Regions from separate parts of the Trichococcus sp. TS_SC_9 genome, predicted to be linked through region 4. Evidence: predicted binding sites of a transcription regulator. Region 4 holds the regulator's gene; each other region holds the start of a gene.
What was found. Region 4 encodes LexA, which represses DNA repair genes until DNA is damaged. Its sites were predicted from a motif close to CNAACANNTGTTNG; they were not measured.

Region 1 (6,273 bases), 190 kb from region 4:
TTGCCTCAGAAATCTGCGTATTTACTAACGACAACATTATTGTTGAAGAATTTTAGATAGGTGGCTAGTATAATGAAGGAACAGCACAACAGAACACCAAGAGAAATCGTCAAGGAGCTCGACCGCTATATCATTGGCCAGGATGCAGCCAAAAAAGCAATTGCTGTCGCTTTGCGGAATCGCTACCGGAGGCAACAACTGGACACAGATATGCAAAAAGAGGTGACTCCGAAAAATATTCTGATGATTGGCCCGACTGGAGTAGGCAAGACGGAGTTGGCGAGACGCTTGGCGCTGTTGGTCGAAGCACCCTTCGTTAAGGTCGAGGCAACCAAATTCACGGAAGTCGGCTATGTCGGCCGTGATGTCGAATCGATGGTCCGCGACCTTGTGGAGAACGCTATCCAGATCGTCGAAAAACAAAAACGCGGCGACGTGTATACCAAAGCCTATGAAGCGGCTTTGCAACGCCTGGCCAAAATCATGAAGCCGGGGATCAAAAAAGCCAAGCCCAAACAGGAAGGCATGAATGACTGGCAAAATATGTTCAAAAACCTGGGAATGCCTCTGCCGGAAAATCAGGAAGAGGAAACCGAAGACGTAACTGCGGAAATCGCCCAGAGCAGAGCGGAAATCATCGAACAATTGCGCAAAGGCTTGTTGAACAAACGTGAAGTCTCCATAAAAGTGGAGGAAAAACAAGCCAATCCACTAGGTGGCGGGAACAACGAACAAATGATGATGCTGCAGTCGGCATTCGAATCCATGACGCCGAAAAAGAAGACCCAGCGGACGCTTTTAGTCGAAGATGCCATCGAGGTGCTCGTGCAGGAAGAAACCGACAAATTGGTCAACAAGGATGATATTTCCCAGGAAGCTTTGAAGTTGGCCGAAACCAACGGCATCATTTTTATCGATGAAATCGACAAAATCACTTCCAAGTCACAAAACACCGGCGAAGTGTCGCGGGAAGGTGTGCAACGGGATATCCTTCCGATCGTCGAAGGCAGCCAAGTTTCCACCAAGTATGGGGCTATCCAAACGGACCACATCCTCTTCATCGCGTCAGGTGCGTTTCACGTCTCCAAGCCAAGCGATTTGATTCCCGAACTGCAAGGACGTTTCCCGATCCGGGTAGAATTGAACGACCTCACGGAAGATGATTTCGTCCGGATCCTTACCGAGCCCAACAATGCGATGCTGAAGCAATACATCGCTCTGTTGGCAACGGAGGACGTCAACATCACCTTCACCCAGGAAGCCATCCGGAAAATGGCCGTCATCGCGACAGAAGTCAACCAGGAAAACGATAATATCGGTGCCAGAAGGCTGCACACGATTATGGAAAAATTGCTGGAGGATCTGCTGTTTGAAGCTTCCGAAATTCCCGGGACAGACATCACGATAACAGAACATTATGTGGATGAGAAACTTGAGAAGATTGTAGAAAACAAAGATTTAAGAAGATATATCCTTTAAGCAAAAAAAATCCCCTTTAGGTTGGATGAACCTTGCGGATATTTTCTGATGGATGATTGTAGGGGGGAAACATGGACGAATTATTAGAAAAGTTGAGAAGGATCAACTACATGCTGCAAAAAGAAGGGGGCTTTGTTGCTGTCAGCGACGAAGCGACGGCATTACCTTTTACGGAAATGGCGAGCGTGCTCGGCGACATACTAAGCGCCAACACGTATCTGATCGATCTGTCCGGCAATCTGTTGGGCTACAGCGAGGCGACCGATATCAACAATGCCCGCATCAAGCAAATGCTGGAGGACAAGAAATTTCCGGAGCAGTATGCCCACAATCTGTCTGCGTTGTTTCAGACGACCGCTAACATCGGCATCGAATCCGATTTTACGGCCTTTCCGATCGAGAGCAGGGACCTGTTCATTACGGGTGTCACAACGATCGTTCCGATTTTCGCTTCCGGCAAGCGCTTAGGGAGCTTGGTGTTGGCACGTTTGTTTCCCGTCTTTGACAGCAGCGATCTGATCCTTGCCGAACATGGTGCCACCGTTATCGGCATCGAATTGCTGCATGCCATCAATTTGCGCATGCAAGAAGCAACGCGCGTGACCACACTGATCCAGATCGCCATAAAATCGCTGTCCTTCAGCGAAATGGAGGCGGTCAAAGCGATCTTTGAGACTTTTCCATCCTTGGAGGAACGAATAACCGCATCAAAAATTGCGGCAGAAAAAAATATAACGCGTTCCGTGATTGTGAACGCCTTAAGAAAACTGGAATCAGCCGGCATTCTCGAGACGAGATCGCTCGGCATGAAGGGAACGTTCATCAGAGTCGGTTCTGCAGAATTGCTTGATGCTTTAAAAGGGGCTTTGTATCCAAAAAATGATCAGTAAGCAAAATGGTGTAAAGCCAAACTAGGGGGAAATGTCATGGAGTTTGTAATCGAAAACAAGCACCTTACGGTAACCGTAAAGGATAAAGGTGCAGAAATCACCAGTGTAATCGCAAAGAAAACCGGCATCGAATATATTTGGCAGGCTGATGAAAAAGTTTGGAACAGACATGCGCCGATCTTGTTCCCTTTTGTTGGACGCCTGAAGGATGATACTTTCCGACACAACGATAAAACGTATAAAATGGGGCAACACGGATTTGCGCGCGATTCAAAATTTTCGGTGCATGAGCGTTTGACCGACAGCATTACCTTCATCCTTGCGCCGAATGGTGATTTCAAAGATGTTTATCCATTTTCATTTGAACTGCAGTTGACTTATCAATTGTTCGAGAGTCAATTGTCGATCAGCTACAAAGTGAAGAACCTTGATGCCAACAAGATGTATTTCTCGATTGGAGGACACCCAGGCTTCAATGTGCCGTTGACGGAAGGGGAAACATTCGAGGATTACTACATCAAGATGACTCCGGAAACTTCCCGCCAGCGCCTGTTCCTGAATGGCCCTTATCTTGCAGCAGACAAAACGGTTGAAGTGGAACAGAACACAATCCCATTACAAAGGGACCTCTTCCTGAATGATGCCATCATTTTCAAAACGCCGGAACCGACGACTGTGACGCTGGCTTCCAATAAAGGTGAGCATGGGGTCACGATGTCCTATGAGGATTTCGAATACTTGGGCATCTGGACGAAGCCTCAGGAAGACGCCACTTATGTTTGTTTGGAACCTTGGTGCGGACTTGCGGACCGGTCGGATTCGGGCGGGGAGCTGGAACGGAAAACAGCCATCCAATCGCTGGAGCCCGGGAATAAACGTTATTATGTCCATCGGGTCGATTTCTTTTAATTCATTCGGCCGCTAGTCCAGACAGCATTTGACTTTGGGCCAGATAAAAGGCGGGGCAGTAAATCAACGATGATTTAGTGCCCCGCCTTATTCTGTTAATTTTCTTTAGCGCTCTTCGATTTGTAGCCGAAAGGCACTTTGCTTTCCGTTCCATTTCTGATCCGGTAAATGTTGGAACGATGGCGATAGATGATGAAGATCGTCAAAAGGATCGTAACGAGCGTCAATGGCCAATCCTTAAAAAAGAAGGAAAGAGCGACCGCCGTAAAACAGACCAGGATGCTGGATAGGCTGACCATTCTGGAGAAGTACAGGTAGATGATGAAAGCGACGACGGCTTCCCCAAAGAAAAGCGGATTGTAGGCCAACAGGATACCCGCGCTGGTGGCAACGGCTTTGCCGCCTTTGAATCCGGCGAAAAGGGGATACGTATGCCCTAGGGCCGCAACAACCCCGGTCAATAGAGGATGGATATCGACTCCCAGCCAAATCGGCAAAAGGGTCGCTGCTGAACCTTTCAGCATATCCATGACCAAAACGATGATGCCGGCTTTTTTTCCTAATACCCGGAAGGTATTGGTAGTTCCGCTGTTCCCGCTGCCGTATTTGCGGATGTCTGTTTGATAAAAATATTTTCCGATCCAAATGCCTGACGGGATGGAACCCAAAAGATAGGCCAGGACGATGACGATTGCTGTCATTCTCTCTTCACTCCTATGTTGATGCTCAGTTAATATACAATTGCAGTTCATTTTACCATTTTATCGGCTTTTTTCCTATAGGAGGCAGAATTCCGTCTTATTTTTTATACTTTCCAAAGTGAAAGTTATACAGTATGATAGAATAGATGTTCGGTTAGAACAGATACGAAGGAGTTTTTTTATGGCACAAAATAAAGAGAATAAATACAATGATGATTCCATCCAAGTGTTGGAAGGACTTGAAGCAGTCAGAAAACGGCCCGGGATGTATATCGGCTCGACTGATGCCCGCGGATTGCATCATTTAGTATATGAGATAGTCGATAATGCGGTAGATGAGGCTTTATCAGGGTATGCGGATAAGATCGACATCACGATCCATGAAGACCAAAGCATCAGCGTCAAAGATAATGGCCGCGGCATGCCTACCGGTTTGCACGCTTCAGGGGTGCCAACCATCCAAGTCATTTTCACCGTGCTGCATGCTGGAGGGAAATTCGGCCAGGGCGGTTACAAAACTTCAGGAGGTCTTCACGGAGTGGGCGCGAGTGTCGTCAATGCTCTTTCCAAATGGCTGGAAGTATCGGTCATCCGCGAGAGCACACTCTATACAATGAAATTTAAGGATGGCGGAAAACCTGCCAGCAAATTGACCAAAGCAAAAACCACTGCAAAAGCATCCGGCTCGTTGATTCATTTTTTACCTGACAAAGAGGTTTTCGGAACAGCGCAACTGTCCTACGATGTTTTGGCGGAACGGTTCCGGGAATCAGCTTTTCTGCTGAAAGGCTTAACCATCACGCTAAAGGATGAACGAACCGAACAAAGCGATACTTTTTTCTTCGAAGAAGGAATCAAGGAATTCGTTACTTACTTAAATGAAGAAAAGGATACACTGCACGATGTCGTGTATTTCAACGGGGAAGCCGATGGAATCGAAATTGAGTTCTCATTCCAGTACAACGACGGCTATTCGGAAACGATCCTGTCATTCGTCAACAACGTCCGCACAAAGGATGGCGGCACCCACGAAACCGGTGCGAAGACAGCCATCACAAAAGCCTTCAATGAATACGCCCGAAAAATGAACCTGATCAAAGAGAAGGAAAAGAATCTCGAAGGCAGCGACGTCCGCGAAGGACTTTCGGCAGTATTGTCCCTGCGTGTACCGGAGAATCTGCTCCAGTTCGAAGGGCAGACGAAGGAAAAATTAGGCACGCCGCAAGCGCGGGCAGCCGTCGATGGCCTTATCAGCGAAAAATTGAGCATTTACTTGACAGAAAATGGCGAAACAGCCCAAATGCTTTCCAGGAAATCACTTAAAGCGAGAGAGGCCAGAAATGCAGCGCGTAAAGCCCGTGAAGAGACGCGGAACGGCAAAAAACGCCAAAAAAACGAATCGCTGTTATCCGGTAAACTGACGCCTGCGCAAAGCAAAAATCCGAAAAAGAACGAACTGTACCTCGTCGAGGGTGATTCCGCCGGCGGATCCGCCAAACAAGGGCGCGACCGCAAATTCCAAGCGATACTTCCGTTGCGTGGGAAAGTCATCAACACAGAACGCGCGAGCATGCAGGATATATTGAAAAACGAGGAAATCAACACGATCATCTACACAGTCGGTGCAGGGGTAGGTGCAGATTTCGACATTAAGGATTGCAATTACGACAAAATCATCATCATGACCGATGCGGACACGGACGGTGCCCATATTCAGATTTTGTTGCTGACTTTCTTTTACCGTTACATGAAACCGTTGCTGGAAGCCGGAAAAATTTATCTAGCGCAGCCGCCCTTATACAAAGTATCCAAGGGTGTCGGCAAGAATGAAAAAATCCAGTATGCATGGACCGAAAAGGAACTGCAGGAAAAAATCGACATCATCGGCAAAGGCTATATTCTGCAACGTTACAAAGGGCTAGGGGAAATGAACGCAGATCAACTGTGGGATACAACAATGGATCCTGAAACCAGGACGTTGATCCGCGTGCTCATCGATGACAAGGCCCAAGCGGAGCGCCGGGTCACGACACTGATGGGGAATAAAGTCGAACCGCGAAGGAAATGGATCGAGAAGCATGTAGAATTTTCGATGTCCGACAATAAGAGCATTCTGGAGGAAGATATTGCGCCGGCATCCGACAGCGGGGAGGCGCATCTGCAGGATCAAGTGAAAAAAGAATCTTCAGATCAGCAGGCCGCTCATGATATAGAGCAAATTTCTTTAGATTTTGAAAGTGGTGAACAATAGTGGATAATCTGGAAATTAAAGAGCTGATGCTTGAAAACGTAAT
Region 2 (6,273 bases), 290 kb from region 4:
GTTTCTGCATAAACTGATGCAGGGACCAGCAGACAAAAGTTATGGCCTACATGTAGCCAAGCTGGCTGGTATGCCGAATGAGTTGATTTCAGAGGCGCAAGTCATCCTCAATTCATTGAATGAACAGCACGTGCTGCATTCTGGATCGGACGTGCCTGTTCCGGATGATACGATCGAACAATTGGCGCTGTTCCAAGAGAGCGCGATGCATCCGAACGAGAAGCACATTCTCGATGAATTGTCGGACTTGGCTCTGGAGGATTGCACACCGATGCAAGCCATGCTGATGATAGACAGTTGGAAAAAATTGCTGAAATCGCAAAAAAAGTAGGTGAGAACGATGGCCAAAATCAGGGAGCTTTCCCAAATATTGACAAACCAAATCGCTGCCGGGGAAGTGATTGAACGCCCGGCGTCGGTCGTTAAGGAATTGGTGGAGAATGCGATCGATGCCAACAGTACGCAGATCGATGTTTTCATCGAAGAGGCAGGATTAAAAAAGGTGCAGGTCACCGACAATGGCGACGGCATCGCGGCGGACGAGGTGAAACTTGCCTTTACGCGGCACGCGACCAGCAAAATCTATACGCAGGATGATCTTTTCCGCATCCACTCGCTGGGATTTCGGGGTGAAGCATTGCCCAGTATCGCTTCGGTTGCCAAAGTTTCGATCGAAACGGCTGTCGCCGATCAAAGCGGCACTTACTTGTCCATAAGGGGCGGTGTCATCGGAGAGGAAAGGCCCAACAAATCGCGTAAAGGAACCACGATCATCGTCGAAGACCTGTTCTACAACACGCCAGCCCGTTTGAAATACATCCGGTCCCTCCAGGCTGAGCTGTCGAACATCACAGACATCATGAACCGGATCGCCTTGAGTCATCCGGAAATCGCTTTCCGTTTGCATCATGAGGGGAACCAACTCTTGCATACGGCAGGCAATGGCGATCTGCGCCAGACCATCGCGGGCGTCTATGGGACGATGACGGCCAAGAAGATGAAATTGATCGAGGGCGAAAATCTGGACTTCAAAGTGAAGGGCTACATCAGCTTGCCGGACACGACGCGGGCAAGCCGCAACTACATAACCTTGATACTGAACGGGCGTTTCATAAAAAATTACGCTTTGAATAAAGCCATCATCGATGGCTATGGTTCCAAGTTGATGGTCGGAAGGTATCCGCTCGCTGTCATTGTGATGGATGCGGATTCCCTGCTGTTGGATGTGAACGTCCACCCTTCAAAAAAAGAAGTCAGGATCAGCAAAGAAAAAGAGCTCGGGGAATTGATCCAAAACGCAATCGCTGCTGTTTTGCGGACCGAAGAACGCATCCCGAGCGGCATCGAAAATCTGAAATTCAAACGCCAGAGTCCTGTTGAACCGGTCCGGACCGAGCAATTGAGCGTCTCTTTCCGGTCATTCGATCAAGAGTTCGTGCAAGAAACGGAAACGAAGCTGCCGGCGACAAGTGAAAATGAGGATTTCCGATCTTTGGAGACATCATGGGACAACGCGCCGCTTCAAAATGAAAATGACGAATCCATAAAGTCCTTTACAGATTCTGCAGAATCTGAAACTCGTGAAGAACAGCCACTTTCAAGTGAAGAACAAGAAACTTACGTTGTGCCGTTCAGTGACCAGCCAAAGTTGGACCGCACCGAACCGAGCGCACCTTATCTATTTTCCGAGCCAAAAAATCCGGCTGCCCATGAAGAACCAATCATGAAAACCGTTCAGAAAGTCGAAGCCGAGACGGAGAAGGGACCGGTGAGCAAGCGGCCGTTCCCAGATTTGCACTTTTTTGGCCAGATGCACGGCACTTACCTGTTCGCGCAGAACGAAAATGGCCTTTACATCATCGATCAGCACGCTGCCCAAGAACGCATCAAATATGAATATTACCGCGAGGAGATAGGCAAGGTTTCTACCGACCTCCAAGGTTTGTTGATACCGATCATGTTGGATTATCCGGTGAATGAATTTCATCTGATCCAGGAAAGCCGCGAGGTGTTGGAAGAAATGGGCCTGTTCCTGGAACCGTTCGGCCAAAACAGTTTCATCGTCGAAAAACATCCTGCCTGGTTTACACCGGGTGAGGAGGAAGAAATTTTGAAGGAACTGGTGGAGATGTTTTTGACTGAAGGAGATATCTCCATCAAGAAACTTCGCGAAGCCACTGCCATCATGATGAGCTGCAAGCGCTCGATCAAGGCGAATCATTTCATCAGCGACAATGAAGCACGACAATTATTGATTGATCTTGCAAAAACGGATAACCCATACAATTGTCCGCACGGCCGGCCGGTGCTGATCCAATTCTCCAATCAGGATATGGAGAAGATGTTCAAACGGATTCAGGACCCGCACTAAAAGCGTATCATTTCTTATTTCTGCTTATTTATTGTAAAATCAGGATAGTTAAATAAGAGATAGGAGTGGAAAAAATGGTGCAAATCAATGATATTTCCGAAATGATGGGGGAACTGAACAAAGAAAGTTCGATCCAGGCTCTAGGCAGCAAAACGGGCGTTGATGCAAGCATTTTGCCGAAATTGGCTGTTGTGGCAATTCCCTTGATCCTTCGGGCATTAAGCAAAAACGCAGAGTCAAAATCCGGAAAAGATTCCTTATCAAATGCATTGGAAAAACACAAAGGTCAGACGAAAGACGTATCCTCTATCGAAGATGTTGTCAAGAAAGCCGATACGGATGATGGCGATAAAATATTGGATCATGCCTTTGGGGATAAGGATAAAGTCGTGGATCAGATTGCTGCCCAAACAGGCATCAGCAAATCCGAAGTTTCCAAGGTTTTGGCTTCCATGGCGCCGATGATCCTGGGCATGCTGGCTGACAAAAAGGATGCTGATGGATTGGATTCCGACGGTGTTGCTAAACAGACCGACATCTTCTCCAAACAAGCTGAGGAAGCAGCCACGAAAAATTTCGACATCACCGATCTCTTCCCTAAACAATCCGGAACAACAACGCCAGCTGCAACCGGCGGATTGGGAGGCATTCTGGGAAGCATTTTGGGGAATCTATTCTGATCCAAACCTGTTGAAGTACGTGCGAAGCAGAACAAGACTTTTTTGTTCTGCTTTTTTGTATTTTTTGATATACTGGAGCAATGAAAAGAAAGGGGTCTGATATGACGATGGACAATAAAGAGGATCAATTGAAGCGCTTGACGCCTTTACAATATGAAGTGACCCAGAACGAAGCTACGGAAAGACCTTTTTCCGGCGAATATGATGATTTTTATGAAAAAGGGATCTATGTGGATGTCGTGAGCGGCGAGCCTTTATTCAGTTCTGCCGACAAGTATGATGCCGGCTGCGGTTGGCCTTCTTTTGCAAAACCGATTTCTACTCTGAAGGAGCTGGAAGACCGAAAATTGATGCGCAAACGTACAGAAGTCCGCAGCGCTCAAGCCGATTCCCACCTGGGGCATGTTTTTGAGGATGGCCCTGCAGAATTGGGCGGACTGCGCTATTGCATCAATTCAGCAGCGATGCGCTTTGTTCCTTATAATCAATTGGATGCAGAAGGGTACTCTGAATATAAACAATTATTCGAATAGGCAGCAAAGACACGTCCCATGGCTACCGGTCCTGGGACTTTTTTTAGCTCATACAGACCAAACGAATGTTCCCGCATATAAGATGGCCGAGTGGCTGTCATTTCCGTTCCGTTTTATGTTATGATAGAAAATGAATGACAATCAGGAAATGAAGAGTAGGAGTCAGATGATGTACGAATACATAAAAGGTAAATTAGTCTATGTGGGGCCGCTTTATGTGGTTCTGGAGAACGGTGGCATCGGCTACCAATTGCAGGTGGCGAATCCTTTCCGGTTCTCCGGAAGCCTGAACCAAGAGATAACGTTTTACATCTATCAGGCAGTCCGCGAGGATGCAATCACACTTTTTGGTTTCAAGGATTATACGGAAAAGCAGTTGTACTTGAAACTGATCAGCGTCTCCGGAATCGGACCGAAGAGTGGCTTGTCCATATTGGCGAGCGATGATCATCTGGGGCTGATTCAAGCGATCGAAACGGATAATGTGGGTTATTTGGTGAAATTCCCGGGTGTAGGCAAAAAGACAGCCTCGCAGATCATCTTGGACTTGAAAGGCAAACTCGGCGAATTGCTCCCCGATACGTATTGGATGGAAGAGCATCCGGTCCATGAAACTGCTGGCGCACAGTCGGCTGTGTTGACGGAAGCTTTGGAGGCTTTGGCCGGTTTAGGATATTCGGACCGTGAAGTGAAGAAAATACTGCCGCTGTTGGAAAAAGAAAACTATTCCAGCGCCGAAGAAGTGCTTCGTACGGCATTCAAGCTACTTTTAAAAGGGTGATATAGATGACAGCTGAAAACAGAATCGTTTCCGGGAATACGGAAGACCTAACAGAAGATTTGATCGAAAAAACATTGCGGCCGCAAATGATGGCGCAATACATCGGCCAAGACAAAGTGAAAAATGAACTGAAAGTGTACATCCAGGCCGCGAAAGCGCGTAGTGAAGCCTTGGATCATGTGTTGTTGTACGGGCCGCCCGGGTTGGGTAAAACGACACTGGCGATGGTCATCGCCAATGAATTGGATGTCCGCATCCACAGCACGAGCGGGCCCGCAATCGAACGGCCGGGCGACCTGATGGTATTGCTCAATGAGCTGGAAGCGGGGGATGTCCTCTTCATCGATGAAATCCATCGCTTGCCGCGGATCGTGGAGGAAGTGCTGTACTCTGCCATGGAGGATTATTATGTGGACATCATCATCGGGCAAGGGCCGACAGCCCATCCGGTCCACTTTACCTTGCCGCCGTTCACGCTGGTTGGTGCCACGACCAAAGCCGGCAGTCTTTCGGCTCCCTTGCGTGACCGGTTCGGGATCGTTTCGCGGATGGAATATTACAGCCTCGAGGATCTCCGACAGATCGTCCATCGCTCTTCGGATGTTTTGTCAACGAAAATCGATGAGTCAGGCGCTGTCGAAATCGCCTTGAGATCCAGAGGCACCCCGCGTGTTGCCAACAGGCTGCTCCGCCGTGTGCGCGATTTCGCCCAAGTCTATCTCGACGGCCTGATCACGAAGGAAATCGCCGACAAGGCTTTGTCCATTTTGAGCGTGGACAACAAAGGCCTTGATGACTTGGATCGGCAAATATTGACGACGATGATCCGGTTCTATAACGGCGGCCCCGTCGGTCTTTCGACGATAGCCGCCAACATCGGCGAAGAAATGGAAACGATAGAGGACATGTACGAACCCTATCTGCTCCAATTGGGCTTCCTGCAGCGCACCCCGCGCGGCAGGGTAGCGACCCCTATGGCCTATGACCATTTGGGGATCACGTATGATACAGAAAAATAAGTGAGGTATTTTATCAATGAGGACAAGTGATTTTGATTTTAATTTACCGGAAGAGTTGATTGCGCAGACACCGCTGCTGGATCGTTCGTCATCCCGGCTTCTTGCCCTGGACTCCAAGACTGGAGAAATCACGGACAAACATTTCACCGACATGGTGGAGGAACTTCAAGAAGGCGATGCGCTGGTGCTGAACAATACACGTGTGCTGCCTGCACGACTGCATGGCGTCAAACCGGACACGGGCGGGCATATCGAAGTCCTGCTTTTGAACAATATCCAAGGGGATGAGTGGGAGACCCTCGTCAAACCAGGCAAACGGGTCAAAGTCGGGACAGTCATCTCTTTCGGGGATGGACGCTTGACGGCCGAAGTGACCCAATCGTTGGATCACGGTGGCCGCATTTTGGATTTCAAATATGACGGCGTATTTTTGGAAATACTGGAATCGCTGGGCGAAATGCCGTTGCCGCCATACATCAAGGAGACGCTGGACGATCAGGAACGTTATCAGACGGTTTACGCCAAAGAAGTCGGCTCCGCAGCGGCACCGACAGCAGGGCTCCATTTCACGTCCGAACTGCTTGAGGAAGTAGCCAATAAAGGCGTCAAGATCGTCTATCTGACATTGCATGTGGGCTTGGGGACTTTCCGCCCGGTATCGGTCGATGACATCGCCAGCCACGAAATGCATTCGGAATTCTACCAACTGACGGACGAGGCAGCGCAAACGCTGAATGAGGTCCGTTCCAACGGAGGCAAAATAGTGGCTGTGGGCACGACTTCCGTGCGGACACTGGAAACGATCGGCACGAAATTTGATGGGGAAATCAAGGCGGATAGCGGATGGACCAAAATTTTCATTTCGCCCGGCTATTCATTCAAGGTTGTC
Region 3 (6,273 bases), 1.5 Mb from region 4:
TATGCCAATTCTTTGATCAATGATTTCGGATTCACTACTACGCCGTTTCCGATCACACTGATTTTTTCTGGATAAAAAATGCCGGATGGAATTAAGTGCAATTTGTATGTAACGCCATCAAACTGGATTGTGTGGCCAGCATTGTCTCCGCCTTGATATCTAGCGATTACTTCTGCATTCTCACTAAGGAAATCTGTAATCTTCCCTTTACCTTCGTCTCCCCATTGAGTCCCAACAACTACTACTGAAGTCATTATTTACTCCACCTCATCTTATTTATTCATAACACTATGCTAGTTTACCAATATTACCTATGTCTTTCAATAAAGAATCAAATAAAAGCGCTCATTTCTGAACAATTTGTCCAATATGATCAGCTAATTTCCGGCATATAGCTCATCGACGAAAACTTATTGAATTCCTTTTTGAACAGGAGCTTTACGGTTCCACGCGCTCCGCTCCGGTTTTTTTCGATGATGACCTCTACGACATTATTCTCCTGCTCATCCCGTTCCGAATCATCGCCGCCTTCACGTTCGTAATAATCGTCGCGGTATAGGAAAGCAACGATATCGGCATCCTGCTCGATCGATCCCGATTCACGGATATCGCTCAATACGGGACGTTTGTCTTGCCTTTGTTCCACGCCACGGGACAATTGGGAAAGGGCGATGACCGGTACTTTCAGTTCCTTCGCCAATTTCTTCAATTGACGCGAAATATCAGAAACTTCCTGTTGGCGGCTTTCGCGGTTATTCCCTTCAATCAGCTGCAGATAGTCGATTACGACGAGACCCAGTTTCCCCTGTTCCTGCAGCAAACGACGGCTTTTTGCCCGGATTTCCGCGATCCGGATCCCCGGCGTATCATCTATGAAGATTTTTGACTGCCCAAGCGTCCCCATCGCCATGATCAGGTTGGACCACTCATCTTCAGAAAGCTGCCCTGTCCGCAAGTGGCCGGCATCGATGTTCCCTTCCGCACACAGCATCCGGTTGACCAACGACTCCGCTCCCATCTCCAAGCTAAAGATCGCAACTACCTGATCGGCTTTGGTTGCGACATTCTGCGCGATGTTCAGCGCAAAAGCGGTCTTACCCACGGCCGGACGCGCTGCCAGGATGATCAGTTCTTCTTTTTGGAGGCCTGCTGTCATTTTGTCCAAGGCGATGTAGCCGGTTGGCACCCCGGTCACATCATCGCTTCGTTGAGCCAACGATTCGATATTCTGCAGCGATGCCGAAACGACATCCGAGATACGGATGAAGCCGGATCGGTTTCTCCGTTCGGATACCTGAAGGATGTTCTGTTCGGCGCTGTCCAGCATGACGGCGAGTTCATCACCCTCTTCATAGCCTTTGCGGACGATTTCTGTAGCCGATCGGATCAGATTGCGCAAGATCGATTTCTCTTCCACTATCTTGGCGTAATATTCCACGTTGGCTGAAGTGGGTACCGCAACCGCCAATTCGGCCAAATACTCCATGCCGCCAGCATTTTCAAGCTGATTCTTCGTATCCAACTCATTTGAGATGGTGACGACGTCAATCGCTTCATTCCGATTGTTCAATTGCAAAATCGCATCAAAAATAATCTGATGATTTTTTCTGTAAAAATCAGATGATTCAAGGTATTCTAAAACATTTACAACCGTTTCGGGATCCAAAAAAATGGAGCCCAGAACGGATTGCTCTGCTTCTATACTATGAGGAGGTATGCGATCTTGAAGTGTATCTTCCATTTTATATTTTCACCCTTTAGGTTTTTTCATTTGGACGAGGAAATCATTACTGGCTTCCTCATCTTTTGCTTCCTTATTGTATCCTAAATCAGCCACATTTACAATTCAGAAAAACGAACATTCGTTCCCTTTTCGTTAAAAAATCTGCTGGGACTGTCTGCCTTAATATGGCCGTCAGATGTATTTTCTTCTATATTATAGGCGCAGCCTCATAAACAAACGAAAAGACAGAGATTGATATCTCTGCCTTTCATTTTATATTTGGAAAATCATTACCCTTCCGTCACTTGCACTGTCAACATTGCTGTCACTTCCGGATGAATTTTAACGGGCATTTTTGTGAAACCCAACGCGCGGATAGGATTTTCTAATTCAATTTTTCGTTTATCCAATTTAACATTATGTTGCTTTTGTAATGCTTCAGCAACCTGTTTCGTTGTAATGGAACCAAACAAACGACCATCTTCACCAATTTTTGCCGACAATTTGATGATTGATTCATCTTTTTCCAGCAGTGCCTTCAATTCTTGCGCAACTGCCAACTCTTCAGCCTGCTTCTTCTCTTCCGCTTTCTTTTGGCCCTTCAATGCGGAAATAGTGGCGGCATTCGCTTCATCAGCCTTACGGTTTTTGATCAGGAAAGTAGCATAGCCATCCGCTATATCCTTGACTTCCCCTTTTTTCCCTTTACCTTTAACATCCTCTAAAAAAACAACTTTCATTTATTATTCCCCTTCCTTAATTTTTTCTGGATTGATGACTGCTTTCAGTTTCTCAACGACTTCATGGACTGTCGTATTCTCAATCTGAGTGGCTGCATTGGATAAATGTCCGCCGCCGCCTAATTTTTCCATGACTGTCTGCACATTGTATTGACCCAGACTTCTGGCGCTGATACCCACTCTGCCGTCCTGACGTTTTGTGACAACAAATGAAGCATCTACCGCTTCCATCGACAACATCGTGTCGGCTGTTTGAGCAGCGACGACCGTGTCGTATATTTTTTCATCTTCTCCATGGACAATCGCCAAGTTACCATCCACAAATTCCATAGTCTGCAATAAATGGCTACGTAACAGATAAGTATCCAAGTCCTCTTTGAGTGATTTCTGGATCAAAACGGTATCCGCCCCATTCGACTGCAGATAACTGGCAGCATCAAAAGTCCTTGATCCAGTTCTCAAACTGAAGTTGCGGGTATCGACTATAATCCCTGCCAACATAGCAGTTGCTTCTATCTTATTGATGGCATCCATCTCATTGGATTGATATTCAAACAATTCAGCAATCAATTCTGACGTGGAGGACGCATAAGGTTCCATATAAACCAAAACAGAATCTTTCGGAAACTCTTGTCCGCGTCTGTGATGGTCCAAAACGACGATTTTTTTGGACAGATTCAACAACCCAGGTGCCGGCGTCATGGATGGGCGATGGACATCAACCATCACAATCAGGGTCTGTGGCGTCACCAATGCTATTGCTTGCTCAGGTGAAATGATCCGCTTCGCAATCAAAGGATCTTTGTCTATCTCTTGCATAATCCGATTCACATCATTGGAAAATTGTTGCGGATCCAATACTATCCAGGCTTCCCGATTGTTCATCTGCGAAATACGACGGATTCCTAAGCAGGAACCGATGACGTCCATATCCGGATAACTATGCCCCATGATGATCACCTTATCGGCATGGACAATAAGCTCTTCCAAAGCCTGACTGATCATTCTGGCACGGATACGGGTCCGTTTTTCCATTGGGTTAGTTTTGCCGCCATAGAAACGAGCATCTTCATTTTCGGCTCTCACAACAACCTGATCGCCACCTCTTGCCAAGGCTAAATCAATATTCGATTGCGCCATTTTGGCGACTTCTTTAAAATTGGTTTGCTCAAAAGTTTTTTCATATGAGAAACCCATGCTCAATGTCAACGGAAAATTTTGCTTGTAGGTTCTTTCTCTTATTTGATTTATGATATCAAAATTGTTTTCTTCTATTTTCTTTAAAGCACGCATATTGGTCAATGCTATAAAGCGGTCATCATCCACTCGTTTCAAAAAGACATTATTCATGTTAGCCCAATTTGTGAGTTGATTCGTCAGATAGTTGTTTACATTCGATCGCTTACGATCATTCATGGATTGAACAGCCTCATCATAATTGTCGACAATGATATTCCCAAAAACAAATTTTTCGTCTTTGTACTTCTCTTCAATTTTGGCATATTCTGTTATGTCCATCAAATAAATGACGCCAATATCCTCTTGAATGATCATATCAAAATAATGATCTCCCCATTTCACACGGCGTATCACATAGTCCTGCGATTCTTTAAAAAGCTGATATAGTTCTTCATCAACCACATTCAGCTTTCTTCCCAGTATATCTTTCTTGCCAAAATACTTTATTAAATATGGGTTCATCCATTGGATTTCTTCTTGCTTATTATATAGAAGTATCCCAATAGGCATTTTAATTAAAGCCTCTTGTTCACCTTTTTTGATTCGATAAGATAAGTCAGATATGTATTGATTTGTCTCATCAATCAAATACTCCGAAGAATAACTGATGAATCCAACAATCCCAACGCATAAGAGCGTAATTCCAATTCCGATTTTCCAATCTGCAATGAAAGTCAACACAACGATCACCAGCAATAAGAATACGATAATCAGGAAAGGAACCTTAATCTTGTCAGCCTTTATGAAGTGAGGAAGATTCTTTAACTTTTCCTTTATTTTCATGATAGCTCCTTTACTGAACCTACATTTTGCACTTGTACATTTTAACATATCCAGATAATAATAGCTATAATGCCCTTTCTGACGGCATTAGTTGACATCTCTACGGGAAATTGAATGTTTCACGTGAAACATTTTTCTGGATAATGTTCGTATTCCGGAGAGCAGATTTTCTGAGCGAGAGAGATTATTTCTCTGTTTTGGGCACTGAAAAGTATAATTTACTCAGTATGATCTTCGCTTGGTGACTGATAGTACAGTTCTCGGCCAGATTGGATTATAGTGCTGCATTTTTTCTGGATATTTTTTCAAAACATAACTTCATTTTTGGTGAGTAATTATCCATAAATGGATTCGGTCTCCTTGGAATATATCTCTCAAAATAGTTACCATTTCGATCTGAATGTAATTATTATTATAGTTATCAGTTGGTCTCAATTCCCTCTATTATCCTCAATAGTTCCACGTGGAACATTTAGTGATTACCTCTTCAATTTGTATTCAAATCCTATGTATGTGCGTACGTCTATTTCTTAACCGATGTTCCACGTGGAACTTTTATATTTGATCACGTTGTCTTTTTGATTTGACCCCTTCTGTTTTTTCAGCATAAACTCGCGCTCTTCAACTTATCCCTCTATTACCTGTTTTACGGAAAACACTTTTCTGGTGAATTCTATTACTATTTCACTAATAATTTGAATAATCTAGCTATAAGATGTTCTCCTGTTTTTTCATGTAATTTGCAGAACCTATTTTCTTGCTTGAAAATAGATTTTCATTCTCCCTATCTTTTCTTGATTTTACAACTCTGTATCAGCTGTTGTTCTTGTGGATAACTCGAACCATACCCGACAATTTCAGTTATGCACATTTTTCGTCCTTTGCCTGTGCATAACTAATTCAAATAGGAGGTTTCAGCCTTGATGTAATAGGATTTTTGACATAAACTGACTTTGTTGATAACTAATTATCCTGATACTATTTATGACACCTCAGGCGTTGTATAAGGTCTGTGTATATCCTGTGCATAAGTCTATGGGATTATGCACATTTCTTTATATCAATCTGAACATTTGTTTGATTCGTTTGTTTATGAAATAACACCCTTTATTTTGGATGAATTTACTATCATTTTAATGAAAATTGCCAGATTTTGAAGAAGTCACCCTTATATCCAGTATTTCGTCATTTCTGCTCGTTTGCAAATGCATAACCGAAGGCAACTAGCCCTGTAAAAACAGAATGTGGATAACGCTCAGAAATAGTTTTCCACATCCTGTTTGTGAATGTGCACTTAGATCCGGAATCATCGGTAATATTCTTTTGTGGATAACTAAAATAACAAAATGCCAACTAGCCTGTGTACAACCTACGGATCCATTCCAATAACATCACCTGCATCGATGAAATCCTCTCCTTAATATCATATGCAAAAGGGAGTCTTTTGCTTTTCCAGCACGCAACCGAATTGTTGAAGCATCGCAAGCCTGATCGATCATCAATAGGATCTAGCTGCTTGCAGAGGCTTCCTCTTTCTTGTCTCTAGGAACGCTCGAACCACTCAATTTGTAGATAAACTGTCGCTTGACTGGAGTAGGTTCGATTATTCTGAGTAAATCATTGCTTTCCTATTTCATGAATAATTTGAGATCATCCATTATTTCAATTCAGCTGCACCTCAGGAATATACAGTCTGAACGGAAGCCTGCAACAGTGAATCTGAGATACTTCGAATAGTATCGATCATTTTTTATCTCTAATTTTGATATCAGCGATTATTGGAAATTT
Region 4 (6,273 bases):
CACAGTGGTTTTAGCTAAAAATGCCGATGTGCTGGTTCACGAGAGCACCTTCGGGAAGGAAGACCAAGCGATTGCGTCGGATTATTTCCATTCCACATGCATCGATGCAGCTAAAGTAGCCAAAGAAGCAAATGTTAAGCAACTCTATTTGACCCACATCAGCGCCCGTTACCTCAACGGCAATGCGCACCAGTTGCAGCGGGATGCACGCAAAGTCTTTCCTGACACGAAACTCGTCAACGATTATGATGAGTTCGAAATAGCGCTGACGAAATGATCCCCTGAAGCTTGATCCTCTGAGAATCATTCCGTTGATAAGTGTTGCAAGTTGACTATCCATCGGCAAAAAGATGATAATAAGAGTGGGATATATCAAAATGAGTGAGGCGATTATAATGAAAAATCAATGGAGATTAGTAGCAGGCATAATTTTAATCATCATCATTGTGTTATTTGCCGTTTTCAATGTCGATGCTGTGCCAGTCAATTTTGGGTTCGCAGTTGTGGATGGACCTCTTATCATTGTCATCCTTGTTTCTCTACTGATGGGCTCGCTCATCACCTTGTTGGTTGCGACAGGCAGTGCAACGAAGAAGAATAAAGAATTTAAACAGATGCGCACTGAGATTGACACAAAAGGGAAAGAAATCCAAGCGGCAGTCGATGCTACGAAAGTCGGGTATGAACAGCAAATCGCCGATCTGAGAGCGGAACTGACTCAGAAAGACAACAAAATCAAATCCCTTGAAGAGGAATTGGTCAAACAGTTTACAGTGGGTAACCCGAATCAGCCAAGCGTTTGACGAAAATAGAGTGGCAGATTTATCCAATCGGCCACTTTCAGTTGCAAAGAAAGACTAGAACGATTTCAGCTTCTAGTCTTTTTTGAATTACTGGGGCCTAGGTGCACCCGTACAGTTTAAATAGTTAGGAGTCGATAAATTGTTATCGTCAAAGATGAATTGGAAAATACGCAAATCAGAAATTGATGATTCTGTAAGCAGGGAAATCAGTCAGGCTACAGGCTTATCAGAAAAATTTGTTACGCTTTGCATGCAGCGAGGCTTGGGAACAAAAGAGCAAATCAAAGCTTTCATTGATGGGGCAGAAATGGAATTCCATGATCCATATCTGCTGCATGATATGGATAAAGCAATCCACCGCTTGATGGAAGCTATTGAGGCTGGAGAAGAAATCGTCGTTTATGGGGATTATGATGCGGATGGCATCACAAGCACAAGCATTCTCGTGGAAACGATAGAAGTATTGGGCGGCAATGTCGGCTATTATTTGCCGAATCGTTTCACGGATGGTTATGGCCCCAATGCTGCTGCATTCAAGAAATTGATCGAGAATGGGGCACAACTGATTCTTACTTGCGATAACGGGGTTTCAGGCCACGAACCGATAGCGATGGCTAAAAAAATGGGCGTGGATGTCATTGTTTCCGACCATCACGAATTGCCAGATGCGTTGCCGGACGCGTATGCCATCATCCACCCGAAACATCCTGCCGGATCTTATCCTTTCCCGGATCTTTCCGGAGCTGGTGTCGCTCTGAAAATTGCAGCGGCCTTGCTGGGGGAAATGCCTTATGAATCGCTCGATTTGGCAGCTATCGGTACCGTTGCGGACCTCGTCAGTTTAACAGGCGAGAATCGTTGGATCGTGAAGCAGGGACTGCAAGTCATGAAACAAACGCATCGGCTCGGTTTGGCTGCGCTGATGGAAGCCGCGGGAATAGACGCGGCTAATTTGGACGAGGAAAGCATCGGTTTCATCATCGGTCCGCGTTTGAATGCAGTCGGTCGGTTGGAGGATGCGGGTCCAGGCGCTGAACTGATGCTATCATTCGATGAGGAAAAAATAGCTGAACTGGTTGCTTACATACAAGAAAAGAATGTCGAGAGACAGGGAATTGTCCAATCCATCCATGAAGAAGCCAGTGCCGAACTGGCGAATAACGAAAGCCTGCCGGATATTGTAGTGTTGGGCAACACGAATTGGCACGAGGGCGTACTTGGAATTGTTGCAAGCAAGTTGGTCGAGGAATTCGGGCGTCCAACTGTCTTATTCCGCATCGACGAAAAAACCGGCATCGCAAAAGGATCGGCCCGCAGCACGGAAGCGTTGGATATCTATATGGCACTGACCGATTCAAAAGACTTGCTCACGAAGTTTGGAGGGCACAAAATGGCAGCGGGCATGAGCCTTCCCGCTGCCGATTTGCCAGCCTTCAGTGAAAAAATAAACAACTATGCGACCATTTATCATGATGCGATCGTGTTGGGCGAATCCATTTATATAGACGCCATGCTGCCGCTTGCTGATGTCACACTGCCGTTTTTGAAGGAATTGGAATTGCTCAAACCATACGGGACCGACAATCAAAAGCCTATATTCGGCTTCCAAAATGTACCGTTGACAGATATCAGACAGATCGGTGCGGACAACAAACATCTGAAATTCAAGCTTAAGGACAAAAACCTCTTTCTGGATGTGATTGGCTTCAACAAAGGAAGCATCAGCAACCACTTGAACGAGGCGGATGTCGTTTCTCTGATCGGAGAACTTTCGATCAACGTTTGGCGGGATAGCGCGAAACCGCAACTGCAACTGAAGGACATCAAAAACAAACATGTCCAGTTTTTCGACAAACGGAGTTCGATTATCCAAGAATCGGTATTGGCTGTGGAAGATGCCCTGTATCTATTTTCGACTTCCGGTATCATGAAACAATTTTATGAGCGCATCCCGAACAGTTCGAACGCTGCGTTACTCACTGACAATACAGCGGATGCTCTTCAGGATGTCAGTGCCAGCAACTTGGTGCTCTTCGAATGCCCCTTAAAGATGGATTTGTTGGCTGATCTTTTAAAGAGCAATCAGTTCGAAAATGTGTATGTCGTCTCTCATGAAACAAACAGCATTTACGCAGACGGAGTCCCTCCTAAAGACCAGTTTGCGAAATTCTACCAATATATCCGTTCCCATAAGGATATCGATGTGAGAAATCGGTTAGATGCCTTAGCAAAATACTTAAAAATCAAAAAAAATCTTGCCATTTTTATGATTCAAGTGTTTTTGGAGGCGGGATTTGTTACAATAGACAATGGTTTCATCAATGAGGTCCAAAACCCTGTCAAAAGAGCTTTGGACGACACCCAGGTATACAAAGATCGCCTGCAGAAAATGGAAGCTGAAAAGGTATTCATCTACAGCCCGTTTTCGCAGTTGACGAATTGGTTGAATGAACAGATGATGGTACAATAATTAGGAGGAACACAAAATGGACTTGAAACAATATATTGCTGATGTCAAAGATTTCCCGGAGCAAGGCATCATTTTCCGCGATATTTCACCCTTGATGGCGAACGGAGAAGCTTACCGTTATTCGATCAAAGAAATCGTGAAATATGCCCAGGACTTGAATGTCGATAAAGTAGTCGGACCCGAAGCGCGTGGGTTTATGGTCGGCTGTCCGGTCGCAGTGGAATTAGGCTGTGGATTCGCAATGGCCCGTAAAAAAGGCAAATTGCCGCGCGAAACGGTGGAAGTATCCTACGGACTGGAGTACGGAAAAGCAACTCTGCAACTGCACCAAGATGCCATCCTGCCTGGTGACAAAGTGTTGGTTTGCGATGATCTATTGGCAACTGGCGGCACTACAGCCGCAACCATCGAGTTGGTGGAAAAATTAGGCGGAGAAGTCGTCGGTTTGGCATTCCTGATCGAGCTGTTGGATTTAAAAGGCCGTGACCTGATCCAAGGGTATGACATCTTCACGCTGATGGAATACTAAGAACAATAAATAATCCGAAAATGAACGGACACGCAAAAAGGCTGCCAAAAGTTGGCAGCCTTTTTGTGGCAGTCGGGGGACTGACCCTTATATGATGTGGTTCCGGTACAGACCGACTACTTTTCCCAGAATGATGACGGAATCCAAGATGATCGGATCCATGCTGGCATTTTCAGGTTGCAGACGGTAGTAGTTGTTTTCTTTATAGAATCGTTTGCAGGTCGCTTCATCATCATCCGTCATAGCTATGACGATATCACCGTTTTCGGCCGTGGATTGTTTTCTGATGATCACTGAGTCGCCATCGAATATACCGGCGTCGATCATGCTTTCTCCGCGGATTTTAAGCATAAACAAACTTCCGGAAGAGGATTTCAGATCCGGCGGAACCGGGAAATAATCTGTTGCTTCTTCGACAGCCAGGATGGGAGCACCGGCTGTGACGGTACCCAATAGCGGCATTTTATCCGACATGATCCCGAGTTTATCCAGACCTGCTTGGGTCAGTTCGATCGCACGTGGTTTTGTAGGGTCGCGTTGGATAAAACCGTTTTTTTCTAGACGCGACAGATGGCCGTGCACTGTGGACGTTGAGGAAAGTTTGACTGCATTCCCGATTTCCCTTACGGTCGGCGGATAGCCTTTTTCCTGGACTTCTTCATAAATGTATTGAAGCACTTCAACTTGGCGTGAATCTTTATTTTTAACCATGAGATCATCATCTCCGTAATCCTAAATTTATAAGTTTAGAATACCATTAATCATCTAAAAAATCAAACAGATGTTCGCATATTCTCGGGAGTGACGCGAGAATATGCTTAAAATTATCCTGAAACCGGCAACCGCTGAAGCGTTTTCGAAAATTCGCTAAATTTATCCGTGATTGCTATTTCTTTTTCTCATAATCTTTAGTACAATTAATGAATGAATGCTTTGGAAAGGGGGATGAATACGTGTCAACAACAGCATGGGTAATGATGGTCATTTTAGGAATAGTAATAGGCGCGGTTGGCGGATTTTTCCTTGCAAGACGTTATATGGTAAAATATTTTGAAGAAAATCCACCAATCAATGAAGAAATGTTGCGTTCTATGATGATGCAGATGGGTCAAAAACCATCCGAAAGAAAAGTAAAACAAATCATGGCTTCTATGAAAACACAATCAACAAAGAAAAAGAAATAGAATAATGAAATAATATACAAAATGTGGATCTCTACGGTTCCACATTTTTATTTTGTCCGAATACAGGTAAGAAGGGAGTAATAAACGTGAGTATTTTCAAAAAATTGAGTTGGTTTTTCCGTCAAGAATGGAAATCGTATTTTGTAGGCGTCTTTTTCCTGATCATTGTGGCGATACTTCAGGTTGTTTCGCCGCGCGTTGTCGGAATCATCATCGATGAAATTGCCTTAGGGACCCTAACGATGGCTTCTTTGTGGAAGTGGTCGGCGATCATATTGATAGCAGGCATTTTGCAGTACCTTTTCCGCTATATTTGGCGGATGAAGATTTGGGGTACTTCGGCAGAGTTAGAAAAGATACTGCGTTCGCGATTGTTTAAGCATTTCACCGAAATGGACGCTGTCTTTTTCCAGAAATACAGGACAGGCGATCTGATGGCGCATGCGACGAATGACTTGAATGCGATCAGGATGGTCGCAGGCGCAGGCATACTGACATTGGCGGATTCGATTTCTTCAGGCGGGATCACGCTTTTCACAATGTTCTTCTTGATTGATTGGCGTTTGACGCTTATCGCCATGATTCCGTTACCGGCTTTGACGCTGGTGTCACGAATCCTCGGACAGAAGATGCACAAGCGTTTCCGCAAAGCACAAGCTGCTTTCTCTAATCTGAATGACAAAACGCAGGAGAGTGTCTCCGGCGTTAAGGTAATCAAGACGTTCGGTGAAGAAGAAGAAGATATTCGTGATTTCGAAGCGATGACGAGGGATGTCGTCGTGAAAAATAAAGCTGTCTACTTGGTTGATGCCTTATTTGACCCGGCGATCCAACTTATTTTGGGGCTTTCTTTCGCACTGACGATCATCTTTGGTGGCCGTTTTGTCGTGGAAGGCAGCATCAGTATCGGCCAGCTGGTTTCGTTCATCAGTTATATCGGCATGATGGCGTGGCCGATGTTGGCAGTAGGTAGATTATTCAATGTGCTGGAACGAGGCAGTGCCAGTTACAGCAGGATTGATGAGCTTCTTAAGGAAAAATCAACGATCCAGGAGCAAAAAAATGCTGTCCGGACTCCGGTTACAGGCGATCTGGATTTTCAGGTAACCTCCTTCGGTTACCCGAACAGTGAAGAAATCAGCCTGAAGGACGTCGGTTTCCATTTGGAGCGGGGACAAACATTAGGGATTGTCGGCAGAACCGGATCGGGCAAAAGCACGATTTTCCGTCTGCTGTTGCGTGAGTATGATCAATATGCCGGCAGCATCAACTACAACGGGATCGATA

Region 1: the regulator LexA is predicted to act here: its motif matches at 4,119-4,132, upstream of parE (DNA topoisomerase IV subunit B).
Region 2: the regulator LexA is predicted to act here: its motif matches at 3,643-3,656, upstream of ruvA (Holliday junction branch migration protein RuvA).
Region 3: the regulator LexA is predicted to act here: its motif matches at 1,856-1,869, upstream of dnaB (replicative DNA helicase).

What each region holds. Positions count from the first base shown of each region.
Region 1 covers NZ_CM149591.1:2,624,438-2,630,710, reverse strand. Annotated here, with positions in the region: gene hslV (HslVU peptidase proteolytic subunit) at 1-56, shown strand, start outside; gene hslU (ATP-dependent protease ATPase subunit HslU) at 73-1,479, shown strand; gene codY (GTP-sensing pleiotropic transcriptional regulator CodY) at 1,551-2,369, shown strand; gene AC0J5I_RS12785 (aldose 1-epimerase family protein) at 2,406-3,278, shown strand; gene plsY (glycerol-3-phosphate 1-O-acyltransferase PlsY) at 3,374-3,979, opposite strand; gene parE (DNA topoisomerase IV subunit B) at 4,161-6,230, shown strand; gene parC (DNA topoisomerase IV subunit A) at 6,257-6,273, shown strand, end outside.
Region 2 covers NZ_CM149591.1:2,720,317-2,726,589, reverse strand. Annotated here, with positions in the region: gene mutS (DNA mismatch repair protein MutS) at 1-331, shown strand, start outside; gene mutL (DNA mismatch repair endonuclease MutL) at 341-2,371, shown strand; gene AC0J5I_RS13225 (DUF937 domain-containing protein) at 2,446-3,051, shown strand; gene msrB (peptide-methionine (R)-S-oxide reductase MsrB) at 3,159-3,584, shown strand; gene ruvA (Holliday junction branch migration protein RuvA) at 3,754-4,365, shown strand; gene ruvB (Holliday junction branch migration DNA helicase RuvB) at 4,371-5,384, shown strand; gene queA (tRNA preQ1(34) S-adenosylmethionine ribosyltransferase-isomerase QueA) at 5,401-6,273, shown strand, end outside.
Region 3 covers NZ_CM149591.1:968,764-975,036, reverse strand. Annotated here, with positions in the region: gene AC0J5I_RS04480 (adenylosuccinate synthase) at 1-254, opposite strand, end outside; gene dnaB (replicative DNA helicase) at 374-1,741, opposite strand; gene rplI (50S ribosomal protein L9) at 2,014-2,463, opposite strand; gene AC0J5I_RS04465 (DHH family phosphoesterase) at 2,467-4,485, opposite strand.
Region 4 covers NZ_CM149591.1:2,435,286-2,441,558, forward strand. Annotated here, with positions in the region: gene rnz (ribonuclease Z) at 1-277, shown strand, start outside; gene AC0J5I_RS11965 (LapA family protein) at 396-803, shown strand; gene recJ (single-stranded-DNA-specific exonuclease RecJ) at 943-3,273, shown strand; gene AC0J5I_RS11975 (adenine phosphoribosyltransferase) at 3,290-3,802, shown strand; gene lexA (transcriptional repressor LexA) at 3,890-4,513, opposite strand; gene AC0J5I_RS11985 (YneF family protein) at 4,756-4,986, shown strand; gene AC0J5I_RS11990 (ABC transporter ATP-binding protein) at 5,073-6,273, shown strand, end outside.